DNA from 3 places in the Priestia aryabhattai genome. Region 2 is predicted to be linked to each of the others. Evidence: riboswitches for the same ligand, from Rfam matches in the RefSeq annotation. Region 2 holds a riboswitch; each other region holds the start of a gene.
The links. A riboswitch is a leader RNA that binds a small molecule or an ion and turns the genes downstream of it on or off. The one in region 2 is predicted to bind ZMP and ZTP.
Positions count from the first base shown of each region.

Region 1: it holds a riboswitch for ZMP and ZTP, as region 2 does, so the genes downstream of both, M3225_RS12170 (phosphoglycerate dehydrogenase) here and M3225_RS25760 (phosphoribosylaminoimidazolecarboxamide formyltransferase) in region 2, are expected to answer to the same signal.
Region 3: it holds a riboswitch for ZMP and ZTP, as region 2 does, so the genes downstream of both, M3225_RS13570 (APC family permease) here and M3225_RS25760 (phosphoribosylaminoimidazolecarboxamide formyltransferase) in region 2, are expected to answer to the same signal.

Region 1 covers NZ_JAMBOQ010000002.1:1,008,089-1,014,365, forward strand. Annotated here, with positions in the region: gene M3225_RS12130 (N-acetylmuramoyl-L-alanine amidase) at 1-234, opposite strand, end outside; gene M3225_RS12135 (hypothetical protein) at 425-655, shown strand; gene M3225_RS12140 (hypothetical protein) at 740-1,045, shown strand; gene M3225_RS12145 (hypothetical protein) at 1,049-1,612, opposite strand; gene M3225_RS12150 (hypothetical protein) at 1,581-1,850, opposite strand; gene M3225_RS12155 (hypothetical protein) at 1,844-2,161, opposite strand; partial or broken gene M3225_RS12160 (SAM-dependent methyltransferase) at 2,262-2,564, opposite strand; gene M3225_RS12165 (hypothetical protein) at 2,587-3,051, opposite strand; gene M3225_RS12170 (phosphoglycerate dehydrogenase) at 3,189-4,388, opposite strand; ZMP/ZTP riboswitch at 4,558-4,636, opposite strand; gene htpG (molecular chaperone HtpG) at 4,847-6,277, shown strand, end outside.
Region 2 covers NZ_JAMBOQ010000010.1:45,791-52,067, forward strand. Annotated here, with positions in the region: partial or broken gene M3225_RS25750 (DUF3231 family protein) at 505-1,508, opposite strand; gene M3225_RS25755 (ketoacyl-ACP synthase III) at 1,683-2,669, opposite strand; ZMP/ZTP riboswitch at 2,933-3,011, shown strand; gene M3225_RS25760 (phosphoribosylaminoimidazolecarboxamide formyltransferase) at 3,087-4,226, shown strand; gene M3225_RS25765 (cysteine hydrolase family protein) at 4,357-4,935, opposite strand; gene M3225_RS25770 (cysteine hydrolase family protein) at 5,184-5,720, shown strand; gene M3225_RS25775 (winged helix-turn-helix transcriptional regulator) at 5,843-6,142, opposite strand; gene M3225_RS25780 (IS6 family transposase) at 6,191-6,277, shown strand, end outside.
Region 3 covers NZ_JAMBOQ010000003.1:77,103-83,379, reverse strand. Annotated here, with positions in the region: gene M3225_RS13580 (DUF5105 domain-containing protein) at 1-353, opposite strand, end outside; gene M3225_RS13575 (hypothetical protein) at 322-564, opposite strand; gene M3225_RS13570 (APC family permease) at 742-2,337, opposite strand; ZMP/ZTP riboswitch at 2,394-2,472, opposite strand; gene M3225_RS13565 (cupin domain-containing protein) at 2,857-3,456, shown strand; gene M3225_RS13560 (DUF3311 domain-containing protein) at 3,832-4,035, shown strand; gene M3225_RS13555 (sodium:solute symporter family protein) at 4,035-5,534, shown strand; gene M3225_RS13550 (alanine/glycine:cation symporter family protein) at 5,565-6,277, opposite strand, start outside.

The DNA.
Region 1 (6,277 bases), on a different contig from region 2:
ACTAACAAAAACATCTGCATTCCAAGCATTTGCCATTCTGGCACGCTCAGTTAACGATGGGTATGTGTCACCCGTACGGCTTGTCTTTTGTATAAATCCTGTGTAGTTAGAAGAGAGGAAATCCATGGCATATTCAACAATTTTGTGTGTGAGTTGTTTTTCTTGCAGTCCATTCCCTACTGCTCCTGCATCTTGTCCTCCATGCCCTTTATCCCAAAAAATACGTTTTATCATTGTTTTTCTGCCTCCTTATATTAACTAAACTATGAAATCCTATTAAATATGCAACTGATAATTGCCCATTTAATAGGATTTTGGATTTTACATAAAAAGGAACTTCTAAAAACTAGTTACAATTCATTGCAAAAGTTTTATACTGTAAATTATTCCCATAGGTAAAATTAACCAATACAGAGGAGTTGCAGTGAAGAAAAAAATGTTAATTGGCACATTAACTTTCGGCATATTATTAGCTGGATGCGGAAAGAAGGAAGTTGATAGAAAAGTAGATAAAGCTAATGACAAGTTTGTGTCTAGTATTCAAAAAACACAAGAACAATCAGAAGCACAGACGCAAGCTCAGGCTGAAGAAGCAGCTAAACAAAATGCTAACCAGGACAGTCAATACCATTTACTACAGATTCTTCAAACTTAAACTTTGAGTATATTACTGTAATAACACATTATGAAATATTTGCTTATAAGTATCAAGAAATTTAAAGAGAGGAACGAGTAATCTATGTCACCAGAAGTAGCAGCCGCAATATGGTCTGGTGGGTTTACTGTTTTAGGAATTATAGTAACTCTTATAACAACGAGTATCATTAACAGTAAAGCACAGAAAAATCAATATGAATTCCAAGAGAGAACATTTAACGAAGAACGTAAACATCAGAAAGAACTAGCAATTATTCAACATGCTATGGATAAAAGAACAGAGATTGTTTTAGAGTTTAGGAGGACATCTACATTTACATTGGTTAAATCCATCTATTACACACTCCATCCATTTGCCTTAGCAGCAAGTAATAATTTATATAAGTAGCGATCAATGGATACTCGCTAATGATTTTACATCTGATAACTGTTCGTTCATTTGATCAACGGTGGAACGAATACTTGTGTTGTAGGAAGCTTTTACGTTTACAGGGTTTGTTGTAAACTTTTCTTTTTCTAAAACTAAGTATGTTACATAGTAGTTTGCATTTGAATTAAATTTATCGGCTGAAATTCGAACCCACAACGCACCATTAGTATTTCCGCCGTCACTATTATTTCGGAACTCCCAGTTCTTTGTATCGTCTACATTATTTTGTATAATACTAAGAATTTTTGAGACTTTATTCGTTAAAGTACTATCTTCCAAATACTTGCTATTGATACGATACTTGCCTAAACCGTCAGCTTTGGGAATAATTTTCTCTCTTACTACAACACCACTATCTAAAGAGGCTTGTGTTTGTCCATTTACATTCAATGCACCCTCAACCTTATCAGTAATATCAATGACTTGAGGCGAAGAAAGTTGATAAAAAAGGCGATAACATGTATAATCAGCCGTCTTATTTGTTTTTACATAATCAAGTGTTTTGAGTTGGCGTATCTTTTCCATCGATGACAGAAACCCATGCCGTAGGCTTATTAGACCCATCAACTGTTTTTACTTTCCAACCATTAAAATAAGCTTTAATCTCATCAGATGTTGGTGTGTATGAGTCAGCCCAACCTGTTAAAGTGTCTGGTACTGTTAATATTATATCTGCTTTTCCTGCAGTCCCTGTGATATTTCCAAACCAAGCGGCTGCATTATTTAAGTCTAAATCACCACTGGTAGTTAATTTCTTTAACAAGGCCCTAAATGATTTGTTACTTGATAAATAGAAGTATTAGTTGATGTGGTAATAGGGCCAAAAGCATCTGCTACTTTTATAACTTTGTATCCCACAAAATCAACATGCCATGCCCAAGGGTTAGTTCCATCCAGTAAAACTTCTTCCCACTTCTTTAATACCTTCCAGTTCCCATCATTTTGATATAACACATCATTTAAATTATTTAACCCTCGAAGAATTGTTTCAGCATATAAGTATGATGGGTTACGTGGTTTAAATGGTTTTGCTACTGACTCTAGAGCTAACATTGGTTGAGCAAAGGAAAACATTCCACTTGCACTATTTCTGTTAGTGGCTCTAACCGAAAGATATACCGTGCTAGCGGTAGTTGTAATTTCCGGCTACTGTTTTAAGGTGAAGATTGTCTCATTGTGCTACGATTTTATCTTGCTTCAACTGATTTTCAGATAAATCCATAACGGTTACATCGGCTCCCGCGGCTGCTAAAATAGGTCCTTGCTGGCCGCCTCCAGATGCTAAACACAGAATTTTTAATCCTTTTATTGACTTTGGAAGCCAGTTTTTCGGCACGTGTTTGTGAGTGGTAACGGTAATTTCCCATTTGCCGTTTTTACTTTCCTTAATGGTTTTTTCGTCTACCGGTCGTGTATAAATGGATTGTTCCATCACTTTATAATCCCATGCTTTTTTATTATGTTTTAAAACATCCATACTAGTACTCCTTCTTCTATAATCATTTATTTCTTTCTTCTTTCAAAGTCATAAAATGAAAAACTCTTATCTTTTTTTCACAATAATCAATAATTTCATAACAGGTTGTGAGAATATCACGACTAGACAGTTCTATTTCATCAAATACAAACTTTGAAAGCTGCTTTTGCAGAACCTCTAACTTTTTACTGTCTTCTTCATCGAGCCATAGTCCTTCCGTGATACATACATCTGCTAATTTGTTAATCGACTGAGCCGTCCAGTTTAAGCCGGCTGAAGAAACGGTTTTTGTAAGTAAATCATTTTTTATCGCTAGAATAACTTGACACACGTGAGTATAGGCATCGACTTTCTTTTGGATAAATGTTTTGCGAAGTTCTTGTTTGTATTGCTCTTTCGACATCACTACAGCTACGACAGAGGTAATAAATGTTCCTGCCAGAGCGATAAGTGACCCAATTAAAATTCCTATCAGTTCTCCTGACAAAACGCTCACCTCTTTAGAAACGGTATTTCTATATGCTATGGGAATGAGGTAAGAGATATGAGGATAAACAATATGCAAAAACAGCCCTAACTTAGAAAAGTTAGGGCTGAAACACTTATAAAATGATGGTAACCAAATTAGATAATACGAATTGTAACAATTCCTTCAATCTGACCAATTTTTTCTTCTAGCTCAGGCACAATCTCGTCACTTACTTGATTGTCAATATCGATCATTGTATACGCGTATTCACCGCGGCTTCTGTTCACCATATCTGCAATGTTTAAATTGTAGTTTGAGAACACTTGCGTAATTTGTCCTACCATATTTGGCACATTGTGATGGAAAGCAGCTACGCGTTTTTTCCCAGTGTAAGGAAGAGACGTATTCGGGAAGTTCACTGAGTTTTTAACATTTCCTGTTTCTAAGAAATTCTTTACTTGACGTGCTGCCATTACCGCACAGTTCTCTTCTGATTCTTGAGTTGATGCCCCTAAATGAGGAATTGGCACAACATTTTTCATGTTCAAGACATTTTGATTTGGGAAATCTGTAATGTATCGACCAACTTTTCCACTTTCAAGAGCAGCTTTCATATCTTCTTCATTTACAAGCTCACCGCGTGAGAAGTTTAAAATATGAACATCTGGTTTCATGATGCTGAACGTTTCTTTATTGAAAACACCTTTTGTATCATCCGTTAATGGAACGTGAACAGTAATATAGTCAGATGCTGCAAATAGTTCTTCTAGAGACATTGCACGCTGTACATTGCGAGACAAATTCCAAGCTGTATTAACAGAAATGAATGGATCAAAACCAATTACATCCATATCTAAATCAAGCGCGTCGTTTGCTACAAGAGCACCAATTGCACCTAAACCAATAACGCCTAATGTTTTACCTTTGATTTCTTTTCCAACAAACTGTTTTTTACCTGCTTCAACTAACTTAGGAATTTGATCACCTTGGCCATCTAAGCCTTTTGTCCATTCAACTCCAGCAAATAAGTTACGAGAAGAAGCCATAATCGTAGTTAAAACCATTTCTTTTACTGCGTTTGCATTAGCTCCTGGCGTATTAAATACAACGATACCTTGCTCCGTGCAAGCGTCCACCGGAATATTATTAACCCCTGCTCCAGCTCGTGCAATAGCCTTTAAATTTTGGTCAAATGCCATGCTATGCATGTTAAAGCTACGCACGACAATAGCATCTGGATTTGCGCTGTCGTTGTCAATTTGATAACCTTCTTGATTAAAAACATTTAGACCTTTTTGTGCAATGTTGTTTAACGTTTTGATTGTTTGTACTTTCTCTAATGTTAATGTGCTCATTTTGTACTCTCCTCTGATTATCATCGTAGTTTTACATGTTTTTACCCTTGGATAAAGGAACTTCATTTTTAAATTTTTTTAAAAGTCTGGTTTTTTAACCTACATGTTTGGTAACTTCTATATCCTCTCCCCCTAAACAGAAAGAGGTAAGAGATATGTATTAATCCCTTACCTCTGCCCAGGCGAACGGCTACGTCACTATATGCTTCCTCACGGTTATCCGCGTTTCGCCAGTCACATATAGTCTTTGAAATTAAGTATATTCTAGCAAACTCTTTCGGAACGTTCAACCTTTTTTTAAAAGTTTGCTTTTTTCAGTCTAATTTTAAATCCCTGTAAGAGACCTCCTAATATATTGACAAATACCCCAATACATGTTAAACAAGAAGAGTGATTAGCACTCTCTTAACTCAAGTGCTAATTATCTTATAAGCCCTATATGGAAAGGAGAACTTCTTATGTCAAAAAAAGAATTTAAAGCCGAATCAAAGCGATTATTGGAGATGATGATTAACTCCATCTATTCTCAAAAAGAAGTATTTTTGAGAGAACTTCTATCAAATTCGAGCGATGCAATCGATAAAATTTATTACAAAGCCTTAACAGACGACTCCTTGCGTTTTAACAAAGAAAGCTACTACATAAAAGTAACACCAGATAAAACTAACCGTACCTTAACGATTGCGGATACTGGAATTGGTATGACTCAAGAAGAGCTTGAAAGCAGCTTAGGAACAATTGCCAGAAGCGGTTCTCTTGCTTTTAAAAATGAAAATGAAACAAAGGACGGGCACACGATTATTGGCCAATTCGGCGTTGGATTTTACGCAGCGTTTATGGTAGCAGATGTCGTAACCGTAATTAGTAAAGCATTAGGCAGCGATGAAGCCTATAAATGGGAATCTACTGGGGCTGATGGTTATACGATTGAACTCTGTGAAAAAGAAACGGTTGGAACTCAAATCATTTTAAAAATCAAAGAAAATACAGAAGATGAAACATATGATGAGTATCTAGAAGAATATCGTTTAAAAGCAATCATTAAAAAGTATTCAGACTTTATCCGCTACCCCATTAAAATGGACATAACGGAAAAACGCCCTAAAGAAGACGATGATAACGAGCTAGAAGATTATACAGAAGAACAAGTTATCAACAGCATGGTACCGATCTGGAAGAAAAATAAAAATGAATTGACTCCAGAAGACTATGAGCAGTTTTATTCAGAAAAGCGCTACGGGTTTGATAAACCGCTCACTCACCTTCACATTAATGTAGATGGGACAATTCGCTACAATGCCATTTTATTTATTCCAGAAAATATTCCGTTTGATTACTACTCAAAAGAATTTGAAAAAGGACTTGAGCTTTATTCAAACGGCGTATTAATTATGAATAAATGTGCAGATCTTCTTCCGGACTACTTTAGCTTCGTGAAAGGTATGGTAGATTCTGAAGATTTATCTCTTAATATTTCGCGTGAAATTTTGCAGCAAGATCGCCAGCTTCAGCTAATTGCCAAAAACATCGGCAAGAAAATTAAAAATGAATTAAAAAGCTTGCTTAAAAACGAACGTGAAAAGTACGAGAAGTTTTATGAATCATTTGGTCGCCAGCTGAAGTATGGTGTTTACAGTGACTTCGGAAGCAACAAAGATGTATTAAAAGACCTGCTTTTATTCTATTCTTCTACAGAGAAAAAGCTGGTGACATTAGACGAGTATGTATCGCGCATGCCTGAGGATCAAAAGTATATCTATTATGCATCAGGCGAATCATACGACCGAATTGAAAAGCTTCCTCAAGCAGAATTGGTTGCAGATAGAGGATACGAAATTCTATATTTTACAGAAGATATCGATGAATTTGCGATTAAAATGTTAATGACG
Region 2 (6,277 bases):
AGAAAGAGAATCCTTGATGGAATCCTACTGCCCCAAGGGTTCTTTTACTTGCTTGGTTCCTTTAAGAGACATTATGTCAACTACCTTTGTATATCCTATACAGTGTAAAAACAGAAAAAACTACCTTATGGGTGGAGGTAGTTTTTTCTGTAACGTATCAAGGGTTTAAGAGTGATACCTCACGTATCTTGAGTAGTTTGTTCAAAATACTATTTATTATCCAGCAAGAGTATAAATTACTTTTTACTATTTGTCCGAACTAAACAATCGGTAAAAAAGATAATAGCAAAGGGAATAGCATAAACACCTAAAATTGTAAGAAAGACTTTATTACCATTCATTTATATGAATCCACCTTTATATATTAGAGTGAATATTTTAGCTTTTCTTAAGTAGAATGCTCAGATAAAGGAAAAGTATGTATAACAAATAGCAGCTTGAATTAAGCTGCTATTTGTTTATGGTTTCCGATAAAGTCCGTTATGTTAACTAGAAATGAATACTTCATTTTTCTTTTGCAATCTCTTTTCTGTTAGGAGCAAGTGGTGGTTGTTCTAACCATTTATTTTTCACCATAATGTTAAACCATCTCTTTGTCACCATTAGATTTTTGAGAATGGTGCTTTCATAAATTGTTACAAGATCTGTTCGCATGGATGATGCTAAACCTGTTCCGTGATACGCTTGTGCAGCTTGGAATAAGAAACCAATATGATACATCATTAATTTATCAGAAAAAGGAGAGTCTGTTGAAGTTGTTACTTCTGTCTCCCATGATTTAGGGACGGGTAAATTATCTGCGTGCATTACTTTTGAAAAGGATTGTATTTGATCATCAGCTGTTTTCTCAGAATCCTCTAAAAACTTTCTTACTTCTTTTGATTGAGCGACCTGACTAAATCCAATAGAAAGAGTTTTAGCCATAATGCTTTTTTTAAGGTTGAACGAAATACTTATGATTTCTATTGCCGTTAAACGTCTGCCTTTTCCGAAAAAACCATCCGTAAAATCCTGGCTAGAGATATATTCAGGATTCGCAGCAGGATAAAAATAAGGGTCCCTCTGAAAATCCCCTTTTTCAAGTAATAATTCAATCGTTTGATGATACATCCTTTTTGCATCATTATCACAGGAATCGTAAAAGTGGCGTAAGTCTTCTCTGACAGAAACACCTAATGAGGTTGTGTGTCCTAGTAAGCCATGTAACGTCATGATATGTAAATAATTCAAGCAGAATATGTCGGTGAACAACCTCTTGGTATTTTTATTAAGGTCAGACTCAGTAAATCCAATTGGAACTGGAAACCCTTCGTTTTCTATAAAAGCTACAATTTGTTTTTTTGTTTTGCGAAGGTTCTGATAGCACCTTCAAAAATGGCCTTTATTGACTCATCTTCAATAATAGAGAACATATATCTATTTACTACATCTGTCATCGTTCCGTTTACATATTCTCCCCATAGTGTTCCTATTTCGGAAGATGTAAGCTTTAATTTATTCTTATCCAAAATATCACCTCTTGGATAATATTTACTAATTTATTAATAGATATGAATTTTTTCTTAACAAAAAAGATTTTCAGCATGTAATTTCCCATAATACGTTTTATGTTAACTTATAATGAATTTATAGAAGAATGAAAAGCTTTTAATTAGTAAAAAAGAGCTTTTCATGAATTATTACTACTTTGTTAAATCCCATTTAATAATATGTCCTGCATGTGTAAGACCTCCTCCAAATCCATAAAGTAAGAGGATATCTCCGTTTTTCAACTTACCTTCACTTATACCTATTTGTAACGCTAATGGAATCGAAACAGATGAGGTATTTCCCATATACTCGACACTAGTTAACGTTTTATCTAGCGAAAAGTCTGATCTTTCACATATTGATTCAATCATTCGTAAGTTGGCACTGTGTGGAACAAACCAATTCACTTTATCCTTTTGTAGATTTGCTTGTTCTAATAACTCTGCTATGCCTAAGGGAATTGTTCGGGATGCCCACTTATACACTTCTCTTCCGTTTTGAACCATCTTGCCACTAGAACTTAAAGGTTGTCCATGCATAGTAGTAGATAAATTCGTACGGTATACATGTTTACCTCCTTTTCCGTTTGTCCCAATGTGAGTAGCTATAAAGCTTGGATGCTCTGCGTCTTTTTCCACTAAAACAGCCGCAGCTCCATCCCCAAATAAGACGCAAGTAGTCCGATCTGTATAATCTGTAACCTTTGATAAAGTTTCTGCAGTAACGACTAAAACTTTCTGATGAAGTCCAGATGTAATAAACCCGTTTGCCATATGTAATCCATACGTAAAGCCAGCACAAGTAGCGTTGAAGTCTAGAGCACCTGTTTGAGGAATGTCGAAATAGTCTTGTATCTGAGTGGCTACACTTGGAAACGCATAGTCAGGCGTTGTTGTTGAAACAACAATACAATCTACATCAATCAACTCTTTCTGATATTGCTCGACTAAGTTTTCAATGGCTTTAATAGCTAAGTCAGAAGAATATTCGTTTTCACCTGCAACTCTTCTTTCCCTCATGCCCGTTCGCTGCACAATCCATTCATCATTTGTATCAACAATTCTTTCTAAATCATCATTCGTAAGTCTTTTTTCAGGTATGTATGTACCTATTGCTGTAATACGTGCAGTTGATTTCATTAAAGTCACCTTTCTTTTATACCAATATATATAAATTGATATTAGTACTAGGTACCAATAAAGTCAATAATTTCATATGAAAAAAATGTAAAATAACATTTGGAGTTTTTTAGAGGACATATATGTATTGCTATTCTGACTACGGCTTATTTAATATTTATTTATGGAAACTAGCTCTGTATATGATATATTATTAAAAAAAGAAAAATTTGGCTAAATATATTGTTAAAATTGATATTATTATGTAAAATTTTCTTATAAAACAGACTATGTGTTACTGGCGTAAACATGGAGGACCATGAGGAAGCACATAGATAACGGCCGTACGCCTGGGCAAAGTATTTGAACATATGTTCAAATACTTTTTTTATTTAGAAAGGAGATTTTTAAGTGAAAGAAATTTGTTGACGATACGGGATGAATCCAAATCAAAGTAAAGCCAAAGTTCAAAATGCTGAGAACACACCTATTAAAATCTTAAATGGAGAAGCCAGTTATATTAACTTTCTAGATGCATTAAACGCTTTTCAACTGGTCCGGGAGCTTCGACAGGCTACTGGTCAACCTGCAGCTGCATCTTTTAAACACGTAAGTCCAGCAGGCGCAGCTGTGTACTCTCCACTAAATGAGACACTTGCTGAATCCTATTTTGTTGAAGGCGTAGATCTCTCTCCTTTAGCTATTGCTTATACAAGAGCGCGTGGAACAGATAGGATGTCTTCGTTTGGAGATTGTGCTGCTTTTAGTGATGAAGTGGATATAACTGCAGCTAATCTCCTCAAAACAGAGGTTTCTGATATGATTGTTGCACCAAGCTACACTCAAGAAGCACTAGAGATTTTAAAGCAGAAAAAGAAAGGAAAATATTTAATCTTAGAGATTGATCCAAACTATGTACCAGATCCAATTGAAAAAAGAACGGTATTTGGAATTACTTTAGAACAAGAAAGAAATGAGGTACAGATTGGGAAAGAAGTTTTTAATCATATTGTTACGACTCAATCTGTTATGCCTGATAATGCAAAGAGGGACCTTCTTGTTGCTCTTATTACATTGAAATATACACAATCAAACTCTATTTGCTTCGTCTTAGATGGCCAAACGATTGGAATTGGTGCTGGACAACAGTCCCGTATTCATTGTACAAGGTTGGCAGCTGAAAAAGCTGATAAATGGTGGTTAAGACAACATCCAAGAGCCCTTAACATGAAGTTCAGAGAAGGCATTTCTCGTGTAGAAGTGAATAATGCAATTGATGGATGGCTGAATGATGATATTACTGAGATGGAAAACGAACAATGGAAACGATGTTTTGAAGAGGTCCCTGCTAGGCTAAGTAAGAGTGAAAAACAAGAATGGCTAAAAAGGTTAAAAGACGTTTCTTATGCATCTGATGCTTTTTTACCGTTTCGTGATAATATAGATCGTGCGGCTCAGAGTGGCGTTAAATATGTGGTTCAAACAGGCAATTCTTTACGAGATGAACAGGTTACACGGGCAGCAAATGAATATGGAATGATTATGGCGCATTTAGGCATACGTGTATTCCATCATTGAGCTATGAATTAAATGTAATTAACCCAAAAGAGCCAAGACCTTATAAGGGAACTGGCTCCTTTATGACCTTTCCAATAATTTGTGTTTCGTTAACTAACTCTGTATATTGTATATAGTTAAAGCAAAAGTATTAAGCCTTTATTTCTTCGGCTAAATTTTGGATTAATTCTTTTGTGGTTAAAACTGTAGCAAACTCATTGTCTAAAGTAGCTAATGAAACATTATGTATTTGTTCAGCTGAATAATACGTATTATCTGCCCCTTTTATTGCAAATGCAGCTGTTGCATCTGATACTAAGTACGTTTCAAATCCTAAATTACCACTCATTCGAGTAGTAGTTGAGACACAGTGTGGAGTTGTTAACCCTACTATTACAACCTTTTCTATTTGGTTTTCTTTTAAATGTTTTTCGAGTCCAGTTCCTATAAATGCACTATTTACTTTCTTTTTAAAGATAGGTTCATTTTCAGCTGGGACTGCAACATCTTTAAAATCTGAGGTTGGTTTATTAGGATGAAAAATCGAATGGTCGTTATTAGATAAGTGCTGAATATGTATAATTGGGTATTTCTTTTCTCTCCATGTCTTTAAAAGCACTTGAATATTGTCTTCAGCGTTTAGGTTATTTCTTATCCCCCACTTTTCATCTTCAAAAGCCCTTTGAACATCGATAATAATTAAAGCCGTATTGCTAAAATCTTTTCTCATATGTAATTCTCCTCCACTCTTTTCTACATATTTTAACATTTATGTTAGCTTGGTGAATTAAAAATAAGAATTTTATTTAAGCATATAAACTTCCTAAAAGCAGTATTATATTTTCTATTGGTGCATATCATATACACTTCGAAGAAGGATAGATTACGTAAGTTCAAGCTATATAATATAAGATTTTAATTTGATATAATATTATTTTGAATTTTTTACCACGAAAATTAATAGGGGGATAAAATGAAATGAGTAAAAAAATGGCTTTGTTGCTTGTAGATGTTCAAAACATTATGTTTTCTTATGAAGGTGGATCTTTATGGAATGAACAGCAAATACTTAAAAATATTACTTCTCTAAGAGAAAAAGCGCACAAATCTAATATACCAATTATCTATATACAGCATACAGACCCCAGTTCCGATAGTATGCTTAGTGAAGGAAAAGTCACATGGGAAATCCATCGGGATGTTCGCCCCCTACCAACAGACACAGTTATTCAAAAATCTTCTTGGGACGCATTTTATCAAACAACTTTACATAAAAAACTTCAGGAACTTGAAATCGGAAAATTAGTTATTGCAGGCATGCAAACTGAATTTTGTTTAGATACTACTTGTAGAAGAGCATATAGCTTAGGTTATAAAGAGAATATCTTAGTAAAAGATGCCCATAGCACATTTGATACGGCTGTACTTCCAGCTTCTAAAATAGTAGAACATCATAATAATATGCTGGGTGGCAGATTTGTTACATTAAAAGAAGTAAACGAAGTTATATTTTAAGCTAATAAAAAACTTTTTAAAGGAAAAACAGCCTTTAACAGGCTGTTTTTTATTCCTAGATCGCTGATTACGTTAACTAAGATTGAATATGCTATACATAAGGTTTAGCAACTAAAAAGAATTTATTCCCTTTCTCTAATACCTAACACATCCCAGGTATTTCCCCATTCTTTCATTGCTTCGAATATTGGACGTATCGTTTTTCCTTTATCAGTAAGAGAGTATTCTACATGAGGAGGTATCTCTGAATATATTTTACGTGTAATAATTTCCTCATCATGTAGTTCCTTTAAACGTAAAGAAAGAGTTCGAGGGCTTACTCCTTTTAAAGATTTTTGTATTTCCCCAAAACGTTTTGGTCCAGTAAAAAGTTCTCTGGTTCTGGTGCGAAAATTAAAAAATATATGCAAGTAACCTTCCAAACTTGGACATACTGATACTAGTACTCTAAAAAAGGGGATGCGATTAGTATGAAAAAGCAAAATCTATTCAAATGGAAACATTATCAACCTGATCTTATTTTATTAACCGTGAGATGGTACCTACGGTACAACCTC
Region 3 (6,277 bases), on a different contig from region 2:
AACGCTTTTTTCTGTTCTTCTATGACAGCTGTTTTGTCTGCTGTTACATATTTATCATAGTCTACATTTTCTTTGTTTAAGTAAAGAACTTCTGTATAAGCTTGCAGAGCTTTTGCTGGGTCTTGCAGCTTATTATAGCTTTTCGCGTATTTCTTCGTATTCAGCGTTAATGTTACTTCGTCAATTTCTTCATCATAATCAGATGATGTTGGCTGAAGCCCAATTTTGTATTTTTTATCTTTTTTGACTTCAAAGACAAACGTTAAATTTTTTTGCTTTCCAGCGCCAATCTTGTCAGATGCACTGCTTTCTAGTCCAAGCTCACGACTGTTCACTCCTGTTTTTGGAGACATTTTTCACTTTCAAATCAACTTTCAATAGCCCTTTTTCTTCACTTGTAGCTCCTTCATCACTATCTACTAAAATATAAGAAGCGCTGTCAATGGATGCTTCAATCACCTTATTTTTAGCCGAAGTGGATCCTCCCGTTTCCTTAGAACTGTTACAAGCCGCTAATACTAGCATAAGTACAAAAACCAAAGCCAAAACATTCATTTTTTTCACAGCTGCCTGATCCCCTTTATTTTGTTTTTTTAGAACTTTACCCCAAATAAAGGTTCCCTCTGTGTAAATCCTTAAACCTTAAAATCTATATTTTTTACAATATTTTGATAAAAACCAAGTCTAAATTCTCCACTCATATAAATAAATAAAAAAACACGAGCACCGGCTCGTATTTTTTTATTTAGATTGAAAATTTTCTTGATTGATTTGTTCAGCTTCCTTCATATATCGATTGGATTTGCCACTTTTAATTCCCCAGTAATAAAAAGCTAATGATACGCAAGCAATCACTAGCATATCCCATCCGAAAGGCAAAATATTTTTGCCTCCAAATTTTTCGCTTCCTATGTAGGAAATAAAAATCATGCACGCTAAATAGATAAGCATCCAAGCCCCGGTTAAAAATTCTTTTTTAAAGCCCACCCATTTATTTTTCGCTTGGTAATAAAAATAAACAGGCAGGCCAATTGCCATAATAAAGATCACTTCACCTGTAAGAGGCCACCTTGCCCAGTAAAGCGTCAAGGAAGCAAAAACGAAGCCGCATGGCGCAATAATTGATGCTCCTTTTAAATAAAATGGACGGTAAAAGTGTGAAGCCGTTTTTCTTAATGTTATAAGCGCTACAGGACCCATAATATAAGAGATAAGCGTCGCTACTGAGATCACTTCTGCTAAGACACCCCATCCTCTAAATAAAAAGAGAAACAAAAAGCAGGCTGCTAAATTTAGCCACATAGCTGGGCGCGGGACATTGTAAAGTGGATGAAGAGTACCAAATATCTTTGGCAAATATCCATTTTGTTGCATCCCGTATAACATTCTAGAAGTAGTTGCCGTATATGTAGCACCTGTGCCGGAAGGAGAAACAAATGCGTCTGCGTATAACACAATTGTCAGCCAGTTAATTCCAAGCGCAATCGCTAAATCAGCAAAAGGAGAATTAAAATTCAAATGATTCCATCCATCAGCAATTGACGACGGACTTACTGCTCCGATAAAAACTATTTGCAATATAATATATACAATTCCAGCAATAAAAATTGAACCAATTACAGCTATCGGAATCGATTTATTAGGTGATTTTGCTTCTCCTGCCATATTTACTGGACTTTGAAACCCATTAAATGCAAACACAATACCTGATGTTGCCACTGCAGTTAAAACACTTGCCCACCCGTAAGGTGCTACCCCATGCTCACTTGAAAAGTTCCCGCTATGAAAACCAGAAAAAAATAAAGCCCCTGCCGTCAAACCAGGAATAATTAATTTAACAATCGTAATAAATGAATTGGCTTTGGCAAAGAGATTTACCGTCCAATAGTTCACAAAAAAATAAACGAATAATAACAAAGACGCAACTGCCAACCCCTTAGACGTTAAAATGCCATTGTCTACTAATTCATGAGTCCAGCGAGCCCATTTCCACGGCCACGTACTCATATATTGTACAGATGCAATAGCTTCCACTGTTATCGTTGAAGCTATTGAAATCCAGTTAGCCCAAGCAGCCAAAAACCCAATAAATGATCCGTGTGAATACTGAGGGTATTTAACCATCCCCCCTGCTTGTGGAAACATCGCGCCCAGTTCAGCATATGATAGGGCAATAGTCAAGATAACCACCATTCCAATAACCCATGAAAAAATAGCCGCGGGTCCCGCAATTTGAGCTGCTTTCCATGCTCCAAACAGCCATCCGGAACCAATAATCGAACCTATTCCTGTCATGGTTAATGCAAATGTTCCCATCTTCCTTTGCATATTGCTCATCCAAATCTACCCCTCTTCCCTAGGAAAATAAAAAAAACACTTGCGAAATTTTCTCAAGTGTTTGCCCAGGCGCGCGGCTTATACGCTATATGCTCCCCCATGGTCATCCATGTTGCGCCAGTCACATATAGGAATATATTTTTTATTAGTATATAACATTGATCACCATTACTCAATACACAAAAATACTTACATTAATTTTCTAAAAATAATAAATTATTCGTAAAATTAAGAATTCAATATCTAAAAACCTTTTATACATCACAAAAATGATCCAAAATCCTAACTTTCTTATTATTCGGTTCTTTTACTCCACGAACGAATTCCCTCTCATAAGTTATACTAATATATATTACTTATTTACAAAACATGAATTAACAGCTATATATCTATAGAATTCTTGCACTAGGCCCTTTACTTATATACAATATGAAGAAAAGATACTAAAGTGAACTGCCCACCACTTAGCGACGTTTGAAGTGGGAGACTTTTTTTTGAAAACGTTAAAACCTACATATCATGCACTTCGCAACTAATGAAGTACTTCGAGCAAACTTCTCTGTTTACGCAAGCAAAAAACAGGGAAAATTACGAAAAAAGATTGTTAGAGGGATGCTTATGAATTATGCAAATGTAAAAGTTCTTTATTTTGATGACGACGGAACCATTCCAAATCACCCTCGTCTTCCAGTTTTGTTGTATGAACACGTATTTATTAGTAAGAAAGAGAAAGTGGAGAGCATTTTTAATTCTCACAACTGGAAAAACAGCTGGGTAGGCGGCATACATGATTTTCACCATTACCACAGCAATTCTCATGAAGCACTAGGTGTAATTAGCGGATCTGCGCGCTTAAAACTAGGTGGACATATGGGGGAAAATATTGTGGTGCATGCTGGCGATGTGCTCGTACTTCCTGCAGGAACAGGGCATATGCGTCTCCAATCAACTGCTGATTTTAAAGTGGTTGGAGCTTATCCAGAAGGCATGGATTACAATTTACGAACAGGAAAACAAACTGATCGCCCTCACGTATTTGATGAAATTGCACAAGTACCTATTCCTACAACAGATCCTGTTTATGGCGACAAAGGACCATTGACAGAGTGGTGGAACTAGACAAGCACTTATTGTCTAGTTTTTTTATTTGCTCTGTTTTATTCCTTCCATGAATCTCTTTTTGAACATACAAATTCTTTTCTTATGATGCAATAGCAATATACTTTATCTCATCAAAGAAACAAAAACTTCTCTGCAAAAACTAAATTTCTTCTTTTCCGTTCTCTTTTTGCTTCAAGAGCAACTTCGCTTAGATTATCCCCTTTTTTTCTTCCATAATCATTTCGAATATACTCTCATCATAAGCTCTTTTTTGTTTTTCTAAAAAAATTTTCATAGGTTATAACGAAATTTTCAAAAAACTTATTGCTTTACCATGTCAGACTTGCTATCATAGTGAACATTGTTAGATAAATTTTAGTAGGAGGAGTAAAATTGAACAGAAAATTCATAATTTTTATTTTATTTATCGTTCCATTTATTGCTCAATTCGCTTTTTTACCTTTTGTAAATAACATTCATCCAATTATTTTTGGATTACCTCTTTTGCATTTATGGTTATTTTTATGGGTCTTCTTAACGCCTGTGTGTACATTTATCATTTATCGTTTACAAAAATCTTGGGGGGACATTGAATAATGCAAGGAAATTTAACCGCACTTTTAATCACATCAGCAATTGTTCTTGTCGTTATCGCGATTGGCTTTATAGCGGGACGTGACAAATCATCTAGAAGCTCAGTTGAAGAGTGGGCTGTAGGCGGAAGACGTTTTGGAAGCCTGCTCGTCTGGCTTTTAGTAGGAGCAGATTTATATACTGCTTATACATTCCTAGGTCTTACAAGTACAGCTTATCAGGGAGGAAGCATTGCATTTTTTGCCATTCCTTACTCTGTTTTAGCCTTTTTAATTTCATACTTTTTTCTTCCAAAGCTTTGGACTGTTGCTAAAAAGCACAAACTTACTACGCTTGCTGATTATGCTAGAGAACGTTTTAGTAGTAAATTTCTCTCCTCTTTAATTGCCATAGTAGGTGTATTGATGCTTATTCCCTATATTGATCTTCAGCTTAGCGGTATTCAAGATACTCTTCGTGTTGCAGGAACTGGCTACATTAACGTAAAAGCTGTTGTTATTCTTTCATTCTTTCTTGTGGCTCTTTATACCTTTTTCAGCGGAATTAAAGGTCCCACATATACGGCAATTATTAAAGATATTTTAGTATGGGCGATTATGTTATTTATGGTTGTTTCTCTGCCAATTATGCATTTTGGAAGCTGGGGCAACATGATCGACAATGTTGCAAAGGATGCACCGCAGCTATTAACGATCCCAACACAAGGACCTAAAGGCATTCCATGGTTTATTACAGCATCACTCGTATCTGCTTTAGCTTTATTCATGTGGGCCCACGCTGCTACAGGTGTTTTCACTGCTAAAAGTGCAGATTCGCTTCGTAAAAATGCTATTTTCTTACCGCTTTACAATATTGTTTTAATTCTAGTCATCTTTTTAGGATTTATTGCTTATCAAGTATTACCTCAAGATACAACGGATCCTAGATTAGCATTATTAACCTTAATTCAATATTCATATGGCGGTATTGGCCAAGGGTTAGCTTATGCAACGATTGCTCTTGCTTCATTAATTCCATGTTCTATCATGGCTATCGGAGCGTCTAACTTGTTTGCAAATAATATATTTAGAGATTTAATTAATCCAAATGTACAGGGTAAAACATTAACAATGGTTACTCGTTCTATGGTTTTCGTTGTTATCGGACTGGCACTTTTATTCGGTTTATTATTCCCTCAAGCACTTGTTTCCCTACAGTTACTAGGGGTATCTGGTATGGTACAAATCTTCCCTGCTATCGTCATCAGCCTGTTTTGGAGAAATCAATCGAAAGAAAGTACGATTGCTGGATTAGTAGTAGGGTTGGTTGTAACGTTTACCGTCCATGCAACAGGAAATTCATTTGGCCTTTATGAAGGGTTCTGGGGATTATTATCTAACTTACTCGTAGTTGTTATTTTAAATCCAATCTTTGCTGCAAAAACCAAAGCAGCAACAAATGGCGTGAAAGAAACATTATTTTCTAAAGGCACTCCGCAAACTGAATTAAAGAAAAACGCATAAAAAAAGTTCAGCCAATTGGCTGAACTTTTTTTAGATAATATTCTCTTTTTCAGAAGGAGGTGGAGTGGATTTTCTTTCCCAACATTCAATATTTTGATTGTTTTCTAACGCATCTCTATAAAAGACTGGATTTTCCCCTTCCTTTTTCTGCTGAGTATAGTCATGCAAGGCAGAAAACGCCACTTTGGATAATAGAAAAATAGCAATCAAGTTCACGACTACCATCATCCCCATAAATAAGTCTGCCAAATTCCATACAAGCTGAAGCTGAGCGACCGACCCAAAAATAACCATCGCTAAAACACCTACACGATAAAACCAAAGCCACATCTTATTTGAATTTAAAAATTCAATATTCGTTTCTCCATAATAATAATTTCCAATTAACGTACTAAAAGCAAATAGAAATACCATGATAGCTAAAAACCCTGATGCCCAAGAACCAATATGTGTACTAAGAGAAGCTTGCGTTAATTCAATGCCGCTTAGTCCCTGCTTATAGGCGGGGGATAAGAGAACTATAAATGCTGTGCTTGTACAAATCACGAGTGTGTCCGTCAAGACACCAAATGCTTGGATAAGACCTTGTTTAACTGGATGACTCGTCACTGCAGTTGCCGCGGCGTTGGGAGCACTTCCCATTCCTGCTTCATTGGAAAACAGTCCGCGCTTTACTCCGTTGATTAACGTTGCACCAATTGATCCCCCAAGCGCCTGTTCAAACCCAAATGCATTTTTCACAA